3 regions of the Streptomyces sp. NPDC005017 genome follow, and region 3 is predicted to be linked to each of the others. Evidence: riboswitches for the same ligand, from Rfam matches in the RefSeq annotation. Region 3 holds a riboswitch; each other region holds the start of a gene.
The links. Region 3 has a riboswitch for cyclic di-AMP ahead of ACFYR0_RS00250 (NlpC/P60 family protein). Riboswitches for the same ligand answer to the same signal wherever they lie in the genome.
Positions count from the first base shown of each region.

Region 1: another riboswitch for cyclic di-AMP. It lies ahead of ACFYR0_RS05525 (C40 family peptidase); the one in region 3 lies ahead of ACFYR0_RS00250 (NlpC/P60 family protein).
Region 2: another riboswitch for cyclic di-AMP. It lies ahead of ACFYR0_RS25955 (transglycosylase SLT domain-containing protein); the one in region 3 lies ahead of ACFYR0_RS00250 (NlpC/P60 family protein).

Region 1 is NZ_JBIALD010000003.1:102,292-109,538, forward strand. Features, by position in the region: gene ACFYR0_RS05495 (adenosylmethionine--8-amino-7-oxononanoate transaminase) at 1-175, opposite strand, end outside; gene bioB (biotin synthase BioB) at 168-1,409, opposite strand; gene ACFYR0_RS05505 (8-amino-7-oxononanoate synthase) at 1,557-2,684, shown strand; gene ACFYR0_RS05510 (DUF397 domain-containing protein) at 2,760-2,969, opposite strand; gene ACFYR0_RS05515 (helix-turn-helix domain-containing protein) at 2,979-3,848, opposite strand; gene ACFYR0_RS05520 (ATP-binding protein) at 4,062-4,520, shown strand; gene ACFYR0_RS05525 (C40 family peptidase) at 4,868-5,341, opposite strand; cyclic di-AMP (ydaO/yuaA leader) riboswitch at 5,346-5,548, opposite strand; gene ACFYR0_RS05530 (hypothetical protein) at 5,995-6,279, opposite strand; gene ACFYR0_RS05535 (TetR family transcriptional regulator C-terminal domain-containing protein) at 6,622-6,960, shown strand; gene ACFYR0_RS05540 (urease subunit gamma) at 7,073-7,247, shown strand, end outside.
Region 2 is NZ_JBIALD010000019.1:9,475-16,721, forward strand. Features, by position in the region: gene ACFYR0_RS25945 (outer membrane lipoprotein carrier protein LolA) at 1-244, opposite strand, end outside; gene ACFYR0_RS25950 (polyprenyl synthetase family protein) at 648-1,658, opposite strand; cyclic di-AMP (ydaO/yuaA leader) riboswitch at 2,615-2,742, shown strand; gene ACFYR0_RS25955 (transglycosylase SLT domain-containing protein) at 2,748-3,218, shown strand; gene ACFYR0_RS25960 (HAD family hydrolase) at 3,292-4,116, opposite strand; gene fahA (fumarylacetoacetase) at 4,455-5,666, shown strand; gene ACFYR0_RS25970 (M56 family metallopeptidase) at 6,185-7,123, shown strand; gene recQ (DNA helicase RecQ) at 7,171-7,247, opposite strand, start outside.
Region 3 is NZ_JBIALD010000001.1:65,006-72,252, reverse strand. Features, by position in the region: gene pcrA (DNA helicase PcrA) at 1-2,383, opposite strand, end outside; cyclic di-AMP (ydaO/yuaA leader) riboswitch at 2,613-2,782, shown strand; gene ACFYR0_RS00250 (NlpC/P60 family protein) at 2,790-3,986, shown strand; gene ACFYR0_RS00245 (tellurite resistance/C4-dicarboxylate transporter family protein) at 4,414-5,430, shown strand; gene ACFYR0_RS00240 (hypothetical protein) at 5,408-5,761, opposite strand; gene ACFYR0_RS00235 (NlpC/P60 family protein) at 6,218-7,247, shown strand, end outside.

The DNA.
Region 1 (7,247 bases), on a different contig from region 3:
CCCACCAGGACGACATGCCGTCGACCAGCTCGCCGGAGCCGTCGGCGAGCCGCAGCCGGACACCGCTCGCCGACTCCACGACGAGCGGCCGCGCCCGGCCGGGCATCGGGCCGTAGGGATGCCAGACGTGCCGCTGGTCCAGGTCCAGCAGCTGCGGCACGCTCAGCTCAGGCATTGGGCGCGAGGTCCGTTCCCGCGCCACGGCGGCGGACCGCGACCAGGTCGGGGCGCGGCTCGTTGGACGGGGCCGCGGAAGGCGCGGCGGCCGCCGGGGCCGCCGTACCGCATACGCCGCCCCCTTCGTGGGAGCCGCAGCCGCCCGCCGACTCGTGCGAGCCGCAGCCACCGCCCTCGTGCGAGCCGCAGCCGCCCGCCGCGGCGTGGGAGCCGCAGCCTCCGGCCGTGGCGCGGTGCTCCGGCAGGGTCACCTCGCCGGCGCCCTCCACCTCGAAGCCGGCGTCGGCGATCATGTCCAGGTCGGCCTTGCCCGCTTGACCCTCGCTGGTGAGGTAGTCGCCCAGGAAGATCGAGTTGGCCAGGTTCAGCGCGAGCGGCTGCATCGAGCGCAGGTGCACCTCACGGCCGCCCGCGATCCGGACCTCCACGTCCGGGCAGACGAACCGGACCATCGCGAGGATGCGGAGGCAGCGCTGCGGGGTGAGGTTCCACTCCTTGGCCAGCGGCGTGCCCTCGAACGGGATCAGGAAGTTGACCGGCACCGAGTCCGGGTCCAGCTCGCGCAGCGAGTACACGACGTCGACGAGGTCCTCGTCGGTCTCGCCCATGCCCGCGATCAGGCCCGAGCAGGCCGACAGGCCCGCCGAGTGCGCCTTCTGCACGGTGTCGACGCGGTCGGCGTAGGTGTGCGTGGTGGTGATCTCCCCGTACGTCTCCTCGGACGTGTTGAGGTTGTGGTTGTAGGCGTCGGCGCCCGCCTCGCGCAGCCGCTCGGCCTGGCCGTCGGAGAGCAGACCGAGGCACGCGCACACCTCGACGCCCTCGTTCTGGTCCTTGATGGCCTTGATCGTCTCGGACACCCGGTCCACGTCACGGTCCGTCGGACCGCGCCCGCTGGCCACCAGGCAGACCCGCTTGGCACCCCCGGCGAGACCGGCCGCGGCCGCCTGGGAGGCCTCGTCGGGCTTGAGCCAGGTGTACTTCAGGATCTCGGCCTTGGAGCCGAGCCGCTGGGAGCAGTAGGAGCAGTCCTCGGGACACAGCCCGGACTTCAGGTTGACCAGGTAGTTGAGCTTCACGCGCCGCCCGAACCAATGGCGGCGCACCTTGCCGGCCGCGGCCACCACGTCGAGCAGTTCCTCGTCCGACGTGGCCAGCACGGCGAGCGCTTCCTCGCGGGTCGGCAGCTCGCGCCGAAGCCCCTTGTCCACCAGCGTATTCAGGAGATCCATGAGATCCGATCCTGACGTACGGAACCGCTCCGGGCCAAGGAGACTTCGTACAACGAAGCCCTGTCGGCGTGTGGGTATTGCCACACACTGGGCGGCTGTCCGTGCAGCTAGGGTCTGTGCGCTGCCTACAAATACTCCGGAGGACCCATGGCGTTCGGGTGGATCGACGACCAGGCGCGGATCAGGCGCCGTCGCGGACTCGTCCGGACCCTGCGCCCCCGCGCGGCCGACTCACCCCTGCTGGACCTCGCGAGCAACGACTACCTGGGTCTGACCCGCCATCCGGAGGTCACCGACGGCGCGGCGCGGGCCGCCGCCCGGTGGGGCGGCGGGGCGACCGGCTCACGGCTGGTCACCGGCACCACCGAGCTGCACGGCGAGCTGGAGCGCGAGCTGGCGGACTTCTGCGGCTTCGAGGCGGCCCTGGTCTTCTCCTCCGGCTACGCGGCCAACCTCGCGGCGGTCACCGGGCTCGGCCCGCTGCGCGCGCTGATCGTCGCCGACGAGGGCAACCACGCCTCCCTCATCGACGGCTGCCGCCTGGCCCGCGGCACCACACAGGTGGTGGGGCACGCCGACCCGGACGCGGTCCGCAAGGCGCTCGCCACCCACGACAAACAGGCCATCGTCGTCTCCGACACGGTCTTCTCGGTCGACGGCGACGCCGCCCCGCTGGCCGCTCTGGCCGAGGCCTGCCGGGAGTACGGCGCCGGGCTGCTCGTCGACGACGCGCACGGACTCGGCGTCCTCGGCGACGGCGGGCGCGGCGCGCCCCACGCGGCCGGGCTCGCGGGCGCCGACGACGTCGTGGCCACGGTGACCCTGTCGAAGTCGCTGGGCAGCCAGGGCGGCGCGGTGCTGGGGCCCGCGCGGGTCATCGACCACCTGGTCAACGTCGGCCGCACCTTCATCTTCGACACCGGACTCGCCCCGGCCGCCGCGGGCGCGGCGCTCGCCGCCCTGCGACTGCTGCGGCGCGAGCCCGAGCGCGCGGCGCGGGCCCGCGAGGTGGCGGCCGAGCTGTACGCCCGGCTCACCGCGGAGGGACATCAGGCGGTACGGCCGGACGCGGCCGTGGTCTCGGTGCGGGCTCCGTCCCCGGAGCAGGCCCTCCAGTGGGCGGCCGACTGCCGCTCGGCCGGGCTCGCCGTGGGCTGCTTCAGGCCTCCTTCCGTGCCCGACGGCATCTCCCGGCTGCGGCTGACCGCCCGGGCGGACCTCTCCGGGGAACAGATCGAGCGCGCTGTACGGGTGATCGGCGAGACGCGACCGTAAGTCGGCGTGACACGGCCGTGTTTCGGAACCGATGCGTATTCAGAACTGAGCGTTTTCAGATTCGGTCGAAAACTGTCAGTGGAACGCGGCCGTGAATCCCGCCCAGCTCTCGGGGGAGAAGAACAGGGAGGGTCCGTCCGGATCCTTGGAGTCGCGCACGGCGAGACGTCCGCTCAGACGGGCCGTCTCGACGCAGTTGTTGGCTCCGGTGCTGTAGCTGCTGCGCAGCCACTGTGCGCTGTTCGGTGAGGTGCGGGAGGGTAAATCGCTAGGCAGTGCGGTCATGGTGCCTCCTTACGCGCCGTCGACCGTGGTGGCGATGTAATCCAGCGAGTCCTCAGGTGAAAGAGCGTGCCTCTGAAGGCTGTTGAAGGCCTCGACGTAGGCATCGAGGTCTTCTTTCCGTTCGAGGTAGAGGCTACTCGTCATATGGTCGAGAACAACCACGTCCAGATCAGAAGTGCGCGGAAATGAGAAGATAACGAAAGGCCCGGAGATGCCGATATGCGCCCCGGCCGAGAACGGCAGCACCTGGATGCGCACCTGCGGCAGCCGTGCCGCCTCCAGCAGGCTCCGCAACTGCCGTTCCATCACCTCGGGCCCGCCCACCTCCCGGCGCAGTACGGCCTCGTCCAGCACCGCGGTCAGCTCCAGCGGCGGCCGAGCCCGCAGCACGTCCTGCCGGGCCAGCCGTACCCGTACCAGCGCGTCCAGCCGGTCGTCGGGCTCGCCGCGCAGGTCACCGACCGCGGCGCCGGTCACCGCGCGGGCGTACTCCGGCGTCTGGAGCAGCCCGGGCACGACCGAGGTCTCCAGCGTGCGCATCGCACTGGCCTGCGACTCCAGGCTGATGAAGTCCCGGTACGCGGGCGGCAGCACCCCGCGGTAGGCGTGCCACCAGTGGTGCCGGCCGACCCCGTCGTCCGAGCCCGCCAACGTCAGCAGCAGCTCGCGCAGCTCGGGTTCCGAGACACCGTAGGCGTCCAGCAGTAACCGCACGTCGGCCGGTTTCACGCCACTCGCGCCCGTCTCGATCCGGCTCACTTTCGACTGGTGCCAGCCCACCAGACGGGCCGCCTCACCACTGGTGAGCCCCGTCCGGGCGCGCAGGGCACGCAGCTCGGCGCCGAGTTTGCGGCGGCGCACCGCGGGACCGTGCTGCACGGGAGTACTCCCTACTCCTCAAGAGCCGCCCAAATACGTTCTGCCGTCGCAGAGTTCACCGCTTCGAGCGACAGATATATGCATATCTTGGTGGTTCGGCACCATGACCGGCGCACTGGTGGCAGTCTGGCGGAGAAGCACCAGTCCGGGACCGTACTCGAACCATCCGATCCGTGTCGGACCGCGGTCCCGTGGGAAAGGGACGACGTCGCCATGGCAGACCACCTGGAAGCATCCGTCACTCTGCCGAGCGATCCCGCCTCGGTCTCCGCGGCTCGTGCCTACGTCCTCGACACCCTGGCGGAGTGGGGCCTGCCGTCGGACACGGACGCGGCCGACAGCATCCGGCTCATCGTCTCCGAACTCGCCACCAACGCGGTACAGCACACCTTCGGGCAGTCACCCACCTTCACGGTGGCCATGCGCCTGGAGCGTGACGAACAGCTGCGCATCGGTGTCACCGACAGCCACCCGAGATTCCCCAAACGGCTCCCGGCCGCCGTGCAGCAGGACAACGGCCGCGGCATGGTCATCATCCGCTGGCTGACGGCGGAATGCGGCGGCAGGCTCCGCGTCCGCCCCACCCGCGAGGGCGGCAAGACGGTCGCCATCGAACTCCCCTGGACCGTCCCCGCCCACCCGATCCCCACAGCCGTCCAGAACGACCCCTGACAACGGGCTGCAGAGGGGCAAGAGAAAGGGGCGCGGGGAACCGCGCGACAAGCCGGCCACGACAGCTCCGCCAGGGCCCGAGAAGGGGCGCGGGGAACTGCGCACCAAGCTCGCCACGACCGCCCCGCCAGGCCCCGAGAAACGGCGCGACCACCAGCCCCGACAAGGAGGCGCGGGGAACTGCGCGACAAGCCCACACAGGCCCGCACAGCTCCACGCACGCCCGCCGGCAGGCGCGAGCAAGAACCCACACCGCTCAGGTCGCCCCCGGCGAAACCGCCCCGGCGAAACCGGGCGGACCCGGGCGGTGACGGCCTGTCAGGGCAACCGCACCGCCCGGGAGCGGATCAGCTCACACGCCCGTACCAGACACTGCTCGTCCAGATCTTCTGGAGCCGCACCACGTCACCCGTCTTCGGCGAGTGCCAGATCTTGCCCTTACCGGCGTAGATGCCCACGTGGTACACGTTCGAGCCCGAGTGGAAGAACACCAGGTCCCCGGCCCTGCGGCTCCTGGCCGAGATGTGCCGGGTCTTGTTGTACTGCTGGGCCGCCGTACGAGGCAGCGTCTTGCCCGCCTTCTTGTACGAGTACATCGTCAGCCCGGAGCAGTCGAACCGGTACGGCCCGGTGGCGCCGTACTTGTACGGCGAGCCCTTCTTCGAGGCGGCGACCTGGAGCGCCTTCGTCGCGGGCGTGGCGGCGGCGGCCTCGGCGGCGCCCCCCGGCACCACGAGCGAGCCGCCCACCGCGGCGATGGTGAGGGCCGAAGCCGTACCGGCTCGGGCCATGAGCGACGGGACACGATTCTGCGCGGTCATGCGCAACCCTTCGTCAAACCGCCTGAGAAGGATGACCTGTCGGATTCGGACTGGCGAAGTAGCCCGGCCGCCCGAAGGCGGCTTCACCCCAAGGACCACTCGGAACTTGCGCTCCGGCGGCCCGTCGTGCCTGGGTCCTCCACTCCTGCCGATCCACTCCTGTCGACCGGTCATCCGGGCGGCGGCAGGACTCGGCGTCCGCCCGGACCGCCCCGCCGCGGTGGCGGGGGCTTGTCGTCAGACAGGGATCTTCACTCACAAGTGACCGAAATGCCCAACGGAAACGGGGATTTGTGTTGTTGCTCACCACTCACCCGTTCGGGTGGACACAGTGATCAACCGGGGCTTGTCGAGACCCCGGAACGGCCCCGGACCAGCACGGAAACCCCTGCCGCGGGCTCTCGTCCGCGCGTGCTGCGCAACCGCGCGGGCCCCTCAGGTCGAGAGGTTTCTACTCCAATAGGGGGTACGTCATTTGGTCGGTTTGGCGGCTGGTCCGGACGGTTCGGCGAACGGACTCGGAGACGGCCCGCGGGGCGGTTCGGCGAACGGTCCCGGAGACGGCCGACGGCGCGCGGACGTCTCCTGGTGACGATCGGTCAACTGACTCTCCGTCCGTCGCGGGCGGCCGCTCGACTCCTGGTGACCGTGGATCAGCCGGCCGGCACCGGCCGGTGCGCGGCGGCGGCCGGTGCCGACGGCACGGCCCGCGCCCTCAGCGCGCCGTCCAGGACGACCGCGGCGAGTCCCAGCACCGCCCAGACGGTCGGCGTCAGGGCCGGGCCGGCCCCCGCGGCGCCGTCGAAGCAGGAGACCGAGCGGATCAGCGTCGCCCCTGCGCCGGGCGGCAGCCACTGGCCGAGGACCCCTACGGGCTCGGGCAGCATCTGCGGTGCGGAGGCGGCCCGGGAGAAGGGGTCGCCCAGCAGGACGACCACGCCCGAGGCGAGGCCGATCCGGCCGGGCCGATCAGCGAGGCGAGGCCCGCGACCGTGCCGCCGACGGCCGGCGCGGGCAGGGCGAGGACCCCGCGGCCTCCGTCCACCAGTCGCCCGTCAGCACACCCGGCCGGCTGTGCGCGAGGGCCGCCCCGACCGCGCCGGCCAGGCCCGCGGTGCCCACAGCACGGCCACCGCGCGACCGCCCCGCAGTCCGCCCAGGACGACCAGGGCGCCCATCGCCACACCGGCGAGGCTTAGCGGCGGCACGCTGGCGCCCGGCGTCGCCCCGCGCGGGTCGTCCTCGGGCCGGACGTGCTGATGCCCCGGGTGCCGGCCGGGATGCGCGAGCGACGGCCGCTGCTGCTGGAGGGCGGCGAGTGGATGTTCCCCCGGCTGATGGTGCAGGTGTGGACCGAGACCCTGCGCAACGAACAGCTCGCCGCGCTGCTCGCGCCCGGCTTCGAACGCATCCCGGAGGGCCGGCGGGAGGTCGCCGAGTCCTACCGCCGGGCGGGGCTGCCGGCGAAGGACGCGGACGCCGACGCGCTCGCCCGCGTGATGGTCGCCGTGGTGCAGGGATTCGCCGTGCGGACGGCCCTGTTCGGCGACGTCCCGCAGGAGACGCTGCGCGCCGGACTGCGGGCGATGACGGGCGTCGGCGGATCACAGCTCGGTTAACGTGACCGAAACCCGGCGCAACTAGCCTGCCCCACCACGCCACCAGGCACTTTCCCCGGTGGCAGCGGCGTCCGGGCCCCGCACGGCCCGGAGCGAGGAGGTGAGGTGGGACGTGCAACTGACCCCGCACGAGCAGGAGAGGCTGCTGATCCACGTGGCGGCCGACGTCGCCGAGAAGCGCCGGGCCCGTGGTCTGCGGCTCAACCACCCCGAGGCCGTGGCCCTGATCACCTCGCACCTCCTCGAAGGTGCCCGCGACGGCCGCACCGTCGCCGAACTGATGGCCT
Region 2 (7,247 bases), on a different contig from region 3:
TACGGACCGTGCCGGACAGCTGCTCGGTGTCCGACTCGGCGATGTTCTGGACGACTTGCTCCGCGCTGATCTTCGGCAGGTCGGGGCTGCCGGAGCTGGCGAGCGCGGGCACGAGCCCGATGGTCGCCGCCGCCACGCCGGTCACCGCGACCGGGACGATGTACCGCGTGGCCCTGCGTCGGCCCGCGCTCGGGCCGTCGGCCTCCGAGGCGGCCGTGGTCTCGTCGGATTCGTACGGTGCCATGTGTGCCCTACCTCCGTGTCGGCGGCGGCCGTTCAGCTCGATGCGCACTGTTCACCCTGAGCCGCCATTCTCACCCGAATCGGTGAGGAGTGGTGTTTTCCGTGTGGTCTCCATCAGACCAAACCGGGGGTGGCGACGCGTCACTCCGCGGAGCCAACTCCACGTACTCCTGCGGTATGACACGCGAGGGCGGCGCCTCCCCCGACCCGTAGGGGTCGGGGGAGGCGCCGCCCTTGGACAGGCAGTTGGGGGGCGGAGCTCCGGGTGGTGGTGCCGGGGGAGCCGGGCCGTGGTGCAGGGGGAGCCGGGTGGTCGCTTCGGCGAGGGACGACGGGGCCTGCGGACCGCCGGGGCGGTGTGGTGCGGAGCCCCCGTGGCCCTCGGGCCGTCCCCCTGGGGGCCGTCAGCCCGCCCGGTGCACCACCGCGTCGCAGAGTTCCACCAGGGACGCCTTCGCGTCGCACTCCGGCAGGGGCGCGAGCGCGGCGCGGGCTTCCGAGGCGTAGCGGACGGTGTCGCGGCGGGCGTGCTCCAGGGCCGGGTGCTCGCGCAGCGCGGTGAGCGCCTCGGCGTGCCGGGCGTCGTCGGTGAGGTCGGAGTCGAGCAGCTCGCACAGGGCGAGGTCCTCGGCGAGTCCCAGCCGGGCGGCCCGCTCGCGCAGCCGCAGCACGGGCAGGGTGGCGATGCCCTCGCGCAGGTCGGTGCCGGGGGTCTTGCCGGACTCGCGGGAGTCGGAGGCGATGTCCAGGACGTCGTCCGCGAGCTGGAAGGCGACGCCGAGCCGCTCGCCGTACTGGGTGAGCACGTCGACGTAGGTCTCGTCGGCGCCGGACATCATCGCGCCGAACCGGCAGGAGACGGCCACCAGCGAGCCCGTCTTGCCGCTCAGCACGTCCAGGTAGTGGTCGACGGGGTCGCGGCCGTCGGCGGGACCGGCCGTCTCCAGGATCTGGCCGGTGACCAGCCGCTCGAACGCCTCGGCCTGGACGCGGACCGCCTCGGGGCCGAGGTCGGCGAGGATGTGCGAGGCACGGGCGAAGAGGAAGTCGCCGGTGAGGACGGCCACCGAGTTGCCCCAGCGGGTGTTGGCGCTGGGCACGCCACGGCGTACGGCCGCCTCGTCCATCACGTCGTCGTGGTACAGCGTGGCGAGGTGGGTCAGCTCGACCACCACGGCCGAGGGCACTACGCCGGGCGCGTAGGGGTCGCCGAACTGGGCGGCGAGCATCACGAGCAGCGGCCTGAACCGCTTGCCGCCGGCCCGCATCAGATGCTGGGCGGCCTGGGTGATGAAGGGGACCTCACTCTTGGTTGCCTCGAGCAACCCTTCCTCGACTGCCGTCAATCCGGCCTGGACATCGGCCTCCAGAGCCTGGTCCCGCACGCTCAGCCCGAACGGCCCGACGACGGTCACGAGGGTCTCCTGTCTGCTGGTGTCCACCGGCGATTACGCGGTTTGTCGATAGGTCGCCGCCATCACTCAAGTCAGCGTATCCGGTCACGATTCGATCACTGCCGCCACCCACCCCGCAGGCAGGGCGGTATCGCGGCACGGCCGGTATGTTGCCGATCAACCGATAAGAACGGACATTTATCCACTTAATCGAACGGGTTTCACAGGGATCGCGCCATTCGCATTCGCCCGCCCTCCCCGGCGGGATCGCCCCCCAGGATCCGCGTACCCCGCTTCCGGACGGGGCGCGCCCGCGCGGACGCTCCGGCAGGGGCGCCCCCGCCCACGTCCGGCGACCCGCCGCGCTCGGCGACCCGCCGCGCCCGCGGAGGTCCGGGAGGCGACCGCCACGCCCACGGGACGCGGCCTGGGAGGCGACCGCCACGCCCACAGGAGGCCACGGAAGGCGGCCGCCGCGCCCCGGGAGCCACGGAAGGCGACCGCCACGCCCGCGGGAGCCAGGGGAGGCGACCGCCACGTCCGCGGGAGGTCCGGGAGGCGACCGCCACACCCACGGAAGGCGGTCGACCCGCCCGGCCCCGGGCTCCGAGATCCGCACCCGGGAGAGGCGGATCCCACGAGCGGTCAATTGAGGGAGAGTTGGGCCTGATGCCCGAATTGCCGTTCTTGCGGCCGACGGTGAGTTGGCTCACTGGCGGGCCCCCACGCCGAACCGCGCACCCAGGGGTCACGAGGGGCGCCCCGCCCTGCAATTGCACGGCGGCCGCCAAAATGGATCAAGTACCCCAAACAGCCTGGATCATGCCGGGTCGGCTCATTGTGTGAATCCCGCGCTTGTTTCGGTCATGCGCTCTCGCATACGTTCCGGGCCAGCCGGGCGGACGCCGAATCCTGCCGCCGCCCACAGCATCCGACGACCAGACGCAGCGGCAGGAGCGGGGGACCCAGGCAGGTCGCCGGACCGAACGTCGTACCAGGTACGAGGCGCGGTACGGCTCGGGGTGAAGCCGTGTCCGAAAGGGCAGGGCCGGGCGCCTTTCCGCCCGAACCCGACAGCTCACCTCGCAGGCGCCGGAGAGGAACACCCCCATGCCTGCGACCACGCACGCAAACCGCCGCCCCCGTCTCGCCCGTGCCCTCGCCGCCGCCGGTGTCGGCGCCGCCGTGCTGGCGCTGCCGATCGTCGGCGCGACCACCGCGTCGGCCGCCCCCACGGCCCCCACGGCCGCGACCGCCTACCCGAGCAACCTCGACGGCTGGATCCGTCAGTCGCTCGACGTGATGGCCCAGAACGGCATCCCGGGCACGTACGACGGCATCTACCGCAACGTCATGCGCGAGTCCTCGGGCAACCCCCTCGCCATCAACAACTGGGACTCCAACGCCGCCGCCGGCACGCCCTCCAAGGGTCTGCTCCAGGTCATCGACCCGACCTTCGCGGCGTACCACGTGCCCGGCACGGCGTTCGACCCGTACGACCCGGTCGCCAACATCACCGCCGCCTGCAACTACGCGGCCGCGCGCTACGGGTCGATCGACAACGTCTTCGGCGCCTACTGATCCCTCCGGCCGGCCGCCGAGACCCGGGCAACACATCCGATCTGATCGGATTCACCCGGATATGCCCGGCGTGTCAGCCGTAGAGTCGTTCGAGGACGACGGCGATGCCGTCGTCCTCGTTCGAGTGGGTGATCTCGTCGGCCACCGACTTGAGTTCGGGGTGGGCGTTGGCCATGGCGACGCCGTACTCGGCCCAGTCGAACATGGGGATGTCGTTGGGCATGTCCCCGAAGGCGATGGTGTCCTGCGGGGTCAGGCCGAGATGCCGGGCCGCAAGCGCCAGGCCGGTCGCCTTGGTGATGCCGCACGGCTGCAGCTCGACCGTGCCGGGCCCCGACATGGTGACCGTGGCCAGCGAACCCACCGCGCCGCGCGCGACCGTCGCCAACTCGTCGTCGCCCAGGGTGTGATGGCGCAGCAGCACCTTGCTGATCGGCTCGCACCACAGGTCGTCGCGGCGCTCGACGCGCAGCGCGGGCAGGGTGGGGTGCGGCATCGTGTAGCCCGGCTCGATGAGCGTGAGCCCGTCGACGCCGTCCTGGTCCACGGCCGCGTACACCTGCCCCACCTCGGCCTCGATCTTGCCGAGCGCGGTCTCGGCCAGCTCCCGGTCCAGCGTCACGGACCACAACAGCCGGTCCGCACCGGCGTCGTAGAGCTGCGCGCCCTGTCCGCACACCGCGAGGCCCGTGCTGCCCAGCTCCTCCAGGAGCGGACGCACCCTCGGCGCCGGCCGGCCGGTCACCACCAGATGCCGGGCGCCCGCGGCCTCCACCAGGGCCAGCGCGGCACGCGACCGGTCGGAGAACGTGTCGTCGCCGCGCAGCAGTGTGCCGTCCATATCGGTGGCGACGAGCGAGAAGGCGGTGCGGTCGGCATATGCGGTGGGTGCGGCCATGATCAGAGAATACGGACATCGAACCCCCCGGACCCCCCGCCTCGGAGACTACGACAGGCGCCTCTCCGAGCTCACGCGCCTCTTCAACTTCCTTTCGCGCTCCGGCATTTCACCCCCAAGTGGGGCCGACCGGATGGCTCGGCCCGGTGGCCCGGCTCCGTTCGGCGCGGTTCGACCGGTTTCGGCAGCGGCGACGCGGCCGGGAATCGACGGCGGCTCCGCCTGACGACGCCGGGCGGCTCGGCCGTAACGTGTGGCGCAGTCACGTGCCGTCCGAACGCGCGGCACGCGAGCGCACGGCACCGCACACGGCACGCACGAGAGCGAGGCAGAACCGCATGCCCCCCTTCGATGTCCCCGAGGGCGACCCCTTCGGTCCGCACAACCTTCCGTACGGCGTGTTCTCCACCGGGGACCCGCACGCCCGGACCGTCGGCGTCCGGCTCGGAGACCACGTCCTAGACGCGGGCGCGGCGGCCCGGGCCCTCGGCTCCCCCTACGCCACGCTGCTCGCCCAGCCGTCCCTGGACCCGCTGCTGGCCGCCGGCCGCACGGCCTGGTCGGACGTCCGGCGCGCACTCACCGCGTGGGTGACGGTCCCCAGCTACCGCGAGACCGTCGAGCCGCTGATGCACCCCCTCGACTCGGTGACCCTGCACCTGCCCTTCACCGTCGCGGACTACGTGGACTTCTACGCGTCCGAGCACCACGCCCGCAACGTCGGCCAGATGTTCCGTCCCGACGCCGAGGACTCCCTCACCCCGAACTGGAAGCACCTGCCGATCGGCTACCACGGCCGCTCCGGCACCGTCGTGGTCTCCGGCACCGACGTCGTACGGCCCTCCGGGCAGCGCAAGGCCCCGGCCGACCCCGCCCCGGTCTTCGGCCCGTCCGTGCGCCTGGACATCGAGGCCGAGGTCGGCTTCGTCGTCGGCACGCCGTCCACGATGGGCACCCCCGTGCCGCTGGCCAGCTTCCGCGACCACGTCTTCGGCCTCTGCCTGCTCAACGACTGGTCCGCCCGCGATCTCCAGGCCTGGGAGTACGTCCCCCTCGGCCCCTTCCTGGGGAAGTCCTTCGCCACCTCGGTGTCGGCGTGGATCACCCCGCTCGAGGCCCTGGAGGAGTCCCGCGTCGCCGCCCCGGAGCGCACCCACCCGCTGCTGCCCTACCTCGACGACGCCGACGAGGAGCCCTACGGCTACGACCTGCGGATCTCCGTCGCGGTCAACGGTCAGGTCGTCTCCGAGCCCCCCTTCTCCACCATGTACTGGACCGCCGCCCAGCAGCTGGCCCACATGACCGTCAACGGTGCCTCCCTGCGCACCGGTGACCTCTACGGCTCCGGCACGGTCAGCGGCCCCGCCGAGGCCCAGCGCGGCTCCCTCCTGGAGCTGACCTGGAACGGCCGCGACCCCTTCGAACTCCCCGACGGCAAGCGCACGTTCCTCGAGGACGGCGACGTCGTCACCCTCACCGCCTGGGCCCCCGGCCCGGACGGCATCCGCGTCGGCCTGGGCGAGGTCACCGGGCGGATCGTGGCGGGCTGAACCGGCGCCCCGGTGCGGCGGGTGGCGCCGGGCAGGGCACGGTGACGCACGGCCGGTGCGGCGGGTCAGCCGGGCGGGACGGACCTGTGCGGCGGGTGCGCCGGGCGGGACGGGCCGACTCGCGGCCGGTGCGGCGGGTCCGCCGGGCAGTGCTGGCCGACGCACGGCCGGTGCGGCCGGGCGGGACGGGCCGGGGCGCAGGCGGTGAGTGAGGACGGCCCGGGCGGCCTGGGCCGCGATCGGTGAGGAGATCCCCGGCGGCCGGTGCCGCGATCCCGTGAGGGTGGGTCGCGGCCCGGCCCGCCGGGCGACGGACTGGCGACGGCCGGGCGACGGACTGGCGACGGCCGGGCGGCGGCATGGCTCCGGCCACTACCGGATCCCCTCCCGATCCGCTCACGCCGATTCCTTACGCCCACCGCCCCCCGCCGTCATACTGGCGGCGAGCGCGTCCCGCCGCGCGCGCAGCGAGGCACCGCACCCCCGCCCTACTCCCGATCAGGACCGGAGCCCGTGGCATGACCGTCTGCCTGCTCCTGCTGAGCCTTCTCGCCCTGACGGCCGCCGTGCCGGCCCCCCGCGCGCTCACCCGGGCCGCCTGGCCCGAGCGGGAGCCCGTGGTCGCACTGTGGGTGTGGCAGTGCCTCGTCGCGACCGTCCTGCTCTGCTGTCTCACCGCCCTCACGCTGAGCGCCGCCGCCGTCTTCCAGACCGTCCGCGCCCATGTCTTCGCCCCGGCGCCCGCCGAGGTGACCGCCGCCTACGACCTCACCGCCGCCCCGCCCTGGGCGACCGCCCTCACCGTCCTGCTGGCCTTCGGAGCGGCCTGGACCACCGCGATGCTGGCCCGTGAGCTGGTGGAGGCCCGCCGTCGGCGTGGACTGGCCCGCGCGCAGCTGCGCGAGCGCGCCCCCGACCTGCCCGCCGGGCTCCCGGCCTCGCGCGGCCCCCTGCTGGTGCTGGAGGACGAGTACCCAGACGCCTGGTGGATGCCGGGCAGTCCGCCCCAGCTGGTCGTCACCACCGGCGCGCTGCACCGCCTCACCGACCACCAGCTGGACGCCGTGCTCACCCATGAACGCGGTCACGCCCGCGCCCACCACGACTGGCTGCTGCATCTGTCGACGGCCCTTGCCACCGGCTTTCCCCGGGTGCCGCTGTTCGCCCACTTCTGCGACCAGACCCGCCGGCTGGTGGAGCTCGCCGCCGACGACACCGCCTCGCGCAGGTGCGGCCATCTCACCGCGGCCCTGGCACTGATCGAGCTGAACCAGCACCGCGGCGTCCTGTCCTGCGCCTCCAGCGACCGTCTGCTGCGCGAGCGCGTGGACCGCCTGCTCCAGCCGCCGCCCCGCCTGGACCGCGGCCGGCGCGCCCTGACGACCACGGTCGCGGCCCTGGTCCCGCTGCTCCCGCTGCTGATCACCTTCGCGCCGGGGCTGACCGCGCTCAACTGACCCGGCGCCCCCTGCGCCGCCCGGTCCGCCTCGGGCGCCCCTCCCGCCTACGCCCAGTCGTCCGGCTCGGGCTCGGCGTCGAACTCCGGCCAGTCGTCCGGCGCGGCGGCGGCCTCCTCGCCCG
Region 3 (7,247 bases):
CCGCCATCACCGTGCCGAGGCCGAACTGGTCGTGGGTGACGCGGTCGCCGACCGCGAGCCCGACGACCGGCTGCTCCGCGGTGCGACGGGTGGCGAAGCCCGAGGCGCCCGACGCCGAGGAGCGCGAACGCGAGGAGGACAGCGAGGCGGCGATCCCGGAGGCCGGGCCGGAGGAGACGGGCGTGGTCGCGCCCGTGCGCTTCCACTCCAGGTGCGTGGGCGGGATCTCCTCCAGGAAGCGGGAGGGCGGGTTGTAGGAAGGCTGTCCCCAGGCGCTGCGCATCGTCGAGCGCGTGAGATAGAGCCGCTCACGCGCGCGGGTGATGCCGACGTAGGCGAGGCGGCGCTCCTCCTCCAGCTCCTTGGTCTGACCGAGGGCCCGCATGTGCGGGAAGACGCCGTCCTCCATGCCGGTGAGGAAGACGACCGGGAACTCCAGGCCCTTCGCGGTGTGCAGGGTCATCAGGGTGATGACGCCGGAGCCGTCCTCGTCCTCGTCGGGGATCTGGTCGGAGTCGGCGACCAGCGCGACGCGCTCCAGGAAGTCCGACAGCCCGCCCGGGGCCTCCTCCGACTCCTGCTCGAACTCCAGCGCCACGGCGGCGAGTTCCTGGAGGTTCTCGATACGGGTCTCGTCCTGCGGGTCGGTGGAGGCCTGCAACTCGGCCAGATATCCGGTGCGTTCGAGGACGGCCTCCAGGACCGTGGCCGGTCCCGCGCCGGACTCCACGATCGTCCGCAGCTCCTCCATCAGCGTGTTGAACCGCTTGACCGCGTTGGTCGACCGCGCGGCCATGCCGTACGCCTCGTCGACGCGCTTCAGCGCCTGCGGGAAGCTGATCTTCTCCCGCTGGGAGAGCGCGTCGATCATCGCCTCGGCGCGCTCGCCGATGCCGCGCTTGGGCACGTTCAGGATGCGGCGCAGCGGGACGGAGTCCTCCGGGTTGGCCAGCACCCGCAGGTAGGCCAGGACGTCCCGGACCTCCTTGCGCTCGTAGAAGCGGACGCCGCCGACGACCTTGTAGGGCAGGCCGACGCGGATGAAGACCTCTTCGAAGACCCGGGACTGGGCGTTGGTGCGGTAGAAGACGGCGACGTCGCCTGCCTTCGCGTCGCCCGCGTCCGTGAGGCGGTCTATCTCGTCGGCGACGAACTGCGCCTCGTCGTGCTCGGTGTCGGCGACGTAGCCGGTGATCTGCGCGCCCGCGCCCGCGTTGGTCCAGAGGTTCTTGGGGCGACGGGACTCGTTGCGCTCGATGACCGCGTTGGCCGCGGTCAGGATGGTCTGGGTGGAGCGGTAGTTCTGCTCCAGCAGGATCGTCGTCGCGTCCGGGTAGTCCTCCTCGAACTGGAGGATGTTGCGGATGGTCGCGCCGCGGAAGGCGTAGATCGACTGGTCGGCGTCACCCACCACGCAGAGCTCGGCGGGCGGCACGTCGTACTCGCTGGACGGTGCGTCGACCGGGTGCTCACCGGTGCCCACCAGCTCGCGCACCAGGGCGTACTGGGCGTGGTTGGTGTCCTGGTACTCGTCGACCAGGACGTGGCGGAAGCGGCGGCGGTAGTGCTCGGCGACGTCCGGGAAGGCGCGCAGCAGATTGACCGTCGTCATGATCAGGTCGTCGAAGTCGAGGGCGTTCGCCTCGCGCAGCCGCGACTGGTACATCGCGTAGGCCTGGGCGAGGGTCTTCTCGAAGCCGTCGGACGCCTGGGCGGCGAAGTCCTCCTCGTCGATCAGCTCGTTCTTCAGGTTGCTGATCTTGGCGCTGAAGGACTTCGGCGGGAAGCGCTTCGGGTCGAGGTCCAGGTCGCGGCAGACCAGGGCCATCAGGCGCTTGGAGTCGGCGGCGTCGTAGATCGAGAAGGACGACGTGAAGCCGAGCTTCTTGGACTCGCGGCGCAGGATGCGCACGCACGCGCTGTGGAAGGTCATCACCCACATCGCGTTCGCCCGCGGGCCGACGAGCTGCTCGACGCGCTCCTTCATCTCGCCCGCGGCCTTGTTGGTGAAGGTGATCGCGAGGATCTGGCCCGGGTGCACATGGCGCTCGCCCAGCAGATGCGCGATGCGGTGGGTGAGCACACGGGTCTTGCCGGAGCCGGCGCCGGCCACGATGAGCAGCGGGGAGCCGGAGTGGACGACCGCGGCTCGCTGGTTGTCGTTGAGACCGTCCAGCAGGGCCGCCGCGTCGATCACCGGGCGCGGGGCGCCGTCACGGTAGTACTGGTCCCGGTCCGGGGGCACGTCGAACTTCCCGCCGAACAGATCCTCCGGAACGCGCTCCGGAGCATGCTCGTCCTCGGGCGGCGGCGGGTGCTCCTCCTCGTGCCCGCGAGGGGCCTGGAGGTCCGCCAGGAAGCTGTCGTCAAAGAGGCTGCTCATCGCTCTCCGAGTCTAGGGGCCCCCACCGACAACCGGCCGCCGTCCGGAGAACTCCCCGCCACCACCCTGCGTAGCGCCGACGGCACAGCCTGCGGCACAACAAGCGCGTGCACGACAAGGTCACAAAAATGTATCGGGCATATCGCCCATCAACCTTCACACGTGCCACACGAGTTGGCTACGGTTCCGGGCAGGCCGTACGACCCCCACCGGCGAACGACGCCGGGCCGTACCGCCTCCGCCGAGTCCGGTGCGCCCGAACGCCCGCCGGAGCCGGGGACCCACAGATCCCGGGGTGAATCGGCTCACTTCCTCGCGGGAGCGAGCCGTAGGGCAACCCTTCCGAACCACCCGCCCGAACCCGACAGCTAACTCGGTAGGCGGCCGATGGAAGGAGTCGCCTCTCTTGGCGTCGCACCGCAAGCCGCGTCCCGCCGGGACGCGTGTCGCAGGCATACGGACCCCCGCCCTGGCCACGGCGGCCCTCACCTCCGTGGCCCTGCTGTCCCAGACGGCCAACGCCACCCCCTCGGACGACGACCGGCCGAGCCTGGAGGAGGTCGAGAAGAAGGTCGACGATCTCTACCGCCAGGCGGAGTCGGCGACCGAGAAGTACAACTCCGCCAAGGAGCGGACCACCAAGCAGCGCAAGCAGGTCGACACCCTCCTGGACGACGTCGCCAAGCGCACCCAGAAGCTCAACGACGCGCGCGAGGAACTCGGTTCCTTCGCCGCGGCCCAGTACCGCACCGGCTCCGCCGCGCCGGACACGGCGACCTTCCTCCTCGCCGACAGCCCGCAGGACTACTTCGACCAGAACCAGCTGATGGACCGGCTGACCGGCCGTCAGAAGGACGCGGTCGACGACTACGTCACCCAGCAGTCCGAGACCATGGAGAAGCGCCGCGAGGCCACCGAGAGCCTCGCGACGCTGACCGACTCCCAGACCGAGCTGAGGACGGCCAAGGCGACCGTCCAGAAGAAGCTCTCCGACGCGCGCGAGCTGCTGTCGCAGCTGACCGCCGAGGAGAAGGCCCGGCTCGCGCGGATCGAGGAGCAGAAGCGCGAGGAGGCCGCCCGCAAGGCCGCCGAGCTCGCCGCGCAGCAGGCCGAGGAACAGCGCGAGCGCGAGGCGGCCGCCGCGGAGGCCGCGGCCCGGGAGGCGGCGCGGCCGGACCCGGCCCCGTCGCCCTCCACCGGCACCACCGAGACGCCGTCCACGCCCGCGCCTGACACCTCGACCTCCACCAAGGGCGACAAGGCGGTCGCCTTCGCCCGCACCCAGATCGGCAAGCCGTACGTGTGGGGCGCCACGGGGCCCGACTCCTACGACTGCTCCGGCCTCACCGGGGCCGCGTGGAAGGCCGCCGGCGTCACCCTCCCGCGCACCACGTGGGACCAGGTCAACGCGGGCACCACGGTCTCCCTCACCGACGCCCGGCCCGGTGACCTCGTCTTCTTCTACGACGACCTCAGCCACGTCGGCCTCTACATCGGCAACGGCATGATGATCCACGCCCCCAAGCCGGGCGCCTACGTCCGCGAGGAGTCGATCTACTACGACGGCGAGGGCTCGATCCACAGCGTGGTGCGGCCGGGCTGACGCGAGAACGCGGCACGCGCGCGTGAGGGCCGTACGCGGCTGGTACGCGCGCGTGAGGGCGGTTACGCGGCTTCGTAAGCGCGTGTGGGTGCGTGAGGGCCGTACGCGGCGGCTCGTACGTGCGCACGTGGGCGCGTCATCGGTGTGCCACGGGGCCATGGGTGCGCCACGGGGCACCCCGGCCGGGGTCGTCGCGCAGTTCCCCGCGCCCCTTAGGGGCGTGCCCTTGAGGCGTCTCAGGGCCGGGGCCCCGCTTTTAGGGGTACGGGGAACTGCGCGATCAACCACGACGAACCCGCACGTTCAAATCAGGGGGCGCCGGGAACCGGGCGGCGCTGTGGGCTGTTCGGCGGGCGACGGCGTGGTTTCGGCCGTGCCCGCGCGTGGCCCGCGTGCGCGGCACGGGCTGGTTCCTAGCATCGGGCGCATGCCCGCTACCACCACTTCCCCGAGCGCCTGGTGGGCGCAGCGTCCGCCCGCGGCCGGGGCCGCCGTGATGGCGACCGGCATCCTGTCGGTCGGTCTGCATCTGTCCGGCCACGAGGTGCTGTCGCGGATCCTGCTCGTGCTCGCCTGCCTCGCGTGGCTGGGCCTGGCGGCGGACTTCGTCCTACGGCTGCTGCGGGAGCGGGGGCGGTGGCTCGAGGAGGCGGGGTCACCGGCCGCCCTGACGGCGGTGGCCGCGACGACCGTGCTGGGCACGCGTTTCTCGGTGCTGGGCTGGCAGTCCCTGGCCTACGCGCTGCTGGCGCTCGCCACGGTGCTGTGGCCGGTGCTGATGGTCGACGTGGTCGGGCGCTGGAAGCAGCGGATGCCCGGGGCGGTGTTCCTCGGCTGTGTGGCCACGCAGGGGCTCGCGGTGCTCGGGGCGACCCTGGCCGGGGCGGAGGAGGTGGCCTGGCTGGCGCGCGCGGCCATGGTGCTGTTCTGGCTCGGCCTCGTCGTCTACGGCTTCGCGCTGGCCCGTTTCGATCCGCGTCAGGTGGTCAGGGGCGCCGGTGACCAGTGGATCGCGGGCGGCGCGCTCGCGATCTCCGCCCTGGCCGGATCGAAGCTGATCGCCGCCGACAGCCCGCGGCTGTACCTGTGGAACCAGGACGACTACGACGTCCTGCGCTCGGTCACCCTCACCCTGCTCCTGCTCGACGTCGCCTGCTACGTCGTCCTGCTCGCCGCCGAGGCCGGATGGCCGCGGCCGGGCTACGACGTCCGGCGCTGGTCCACCGTCTTCCCCATGGGCATGACGGCGGCGGCGGCGCTGTCCGTGTCCACCGCCCTGGACGTCCCGTGGCTGAAGGGCCCGGGTCAGGTGCTGCTGTGGATCGCCGTGGCCGCCTGGCTGGCGGTGGCCGCCCTGGCCGTCGCGGCGGCCCGAGCGGAGCTGCGGGGCGAGCGGGCCCCGCGGCACTCGGCGGAGGGCGTCAGGTCCAGAGCACGGCGATGAAGACGTTCACCGTGGTCAGCAGGCCGACCAGCCCGAACAGGCGCTTGTCCACCGTCTCCTCGTCCCGCTGCACATAGACGAGGCCCAGGATCACGATCAGCAGGGCCAGCTTCACACCGACCTTGATGTTGTTCACCGACTGGTCGTCGGCCTGGTTGAGGCCGACCAGGATCACACCGGTGACCAGCATCGTCAGGGCGCCGTGCAGCATCGCCGGGACGAAGCGCGCGGTGCCCTGGCCCATCGCTTTCATCTGGGTGAGGAAGCCGCCCAGGAGCGAGGCGATGCCGATGATGTGCAGGCCCACGAAGAGATGGATGAGTACGTCCATGGGGCCGGAGCCTAATCAGGGCCCGGCGGCCCCCTCACACCGCCCCCGCCCGCCCTGCATATATGCGCTCCATAGCACTCGGCCCGCCCTTCGGCCCCTGGAACAGCCGGTTCGGTCATCGCACTCCGTGAAGCCGACCGCCCTGGTCCCAGACCCCGGTCATATACGGTCACCTATCGACCCACTCACGGCACTTCCTGACATTGCGTTACCAAGTCGTCACTATCGGGTCTAGCGTCCAGCTCCAGGTGACCGGCTCCCCACCGCCGCCCGGGCCAGGGGCGGCAGCCGGACACCACCGCCGAGAGGGTCCGGCGGCACCGGCTCCCCCTGTGCGGGCGCCGCCGGACCCGCGGGACGTCACCCGGCGACCCGCACGCCGCTCCCCCCTGGCGGCCGAACCGTCCCCGCGCCCGCGGGGACACCCGGCGGGCCCAGGAAAGGACGTAGGTCCACGTGGCAGCGCACCGCAAGTCCAGACAGCGCTTCGTCGGCGGCAGCACCGTCCGTAAGGCAGCCACCCTCGCCCTCGCGGGAGCCGCCGGCGCGACCGCTTTCGAGGGCGTCGGGCAGGCCGCCCCGGAACTGACCCCGGAACAGGTCAAGGCCCGGGTGGACAAGCTGTACCAGGAGGCCGAGGTGGCCACCGAGAAGTACAACGGCGCCAAGGAGAAGGCCGACACCGCCGAACAGCGCCTCGAAGAACTGCGCGACGAGGCCGCCCGCAAGGAGGACCGCCTCAACTCGGCCCGCGAATCACTGGGTTCGATCGCCGCGGCACAGTACCGCGAGGGCGGCCTCGACCCCGCCCTGCGCCTCGCCCTGTCCGACGACCCCGACACCTTCCTCGACCACGCGGCCTTCGCCGAACGCGCCGGCGACCGCCAGTCCGCCGCCGTGCACCGCGTCCGCGACCAGCTCCGCGAGATCGAGCAGCTGCGTGGCGCCGCCGAGGTCCAGCTGGCCTCGCTGAAGTCGCGCCAGGAGGAGCTGAAACGGCACCGCGCGACCGTCACCGGCAAACTGACCACGGCCCGTCGGCTGCTCGCCCGGCTCACCACCGAAGAACGCCACCGCCTCGCCGCCACCAGCGCGGACCAGGACCGCGCCTCGCGCGACACCGCGACCGCCCGCGACCCCCTGCGGGCAGCCGGCCCGGCCGCCGCGCCCGCCGCCCCCACCTCACGCGCCGCGGTCGCCGTCTCCTACGCCTACAGCAAGCTCGGCAGCCCCTACGTCTGGGGCGCCACCGGTCCCGACGCCTTCGACTGCTCCGGCCTCGTCCAGGCCGCCTACCGCTCCGCGGGCGTCGAACTGCCCCGCACCACCTACGCCCAGATCGGCGCCGGCCGCCGCGTCTCCCGCTCCGAACTCCAGCCCGGCGACCTGGTGTTCTTCTACTCCGCCATCAGCCACGTCGGCGTCTACGTCGGCAACGGGCAGATGGTCCACGCCCCCAACCCGTCCGCCCCGGTCCGGGTCGCCC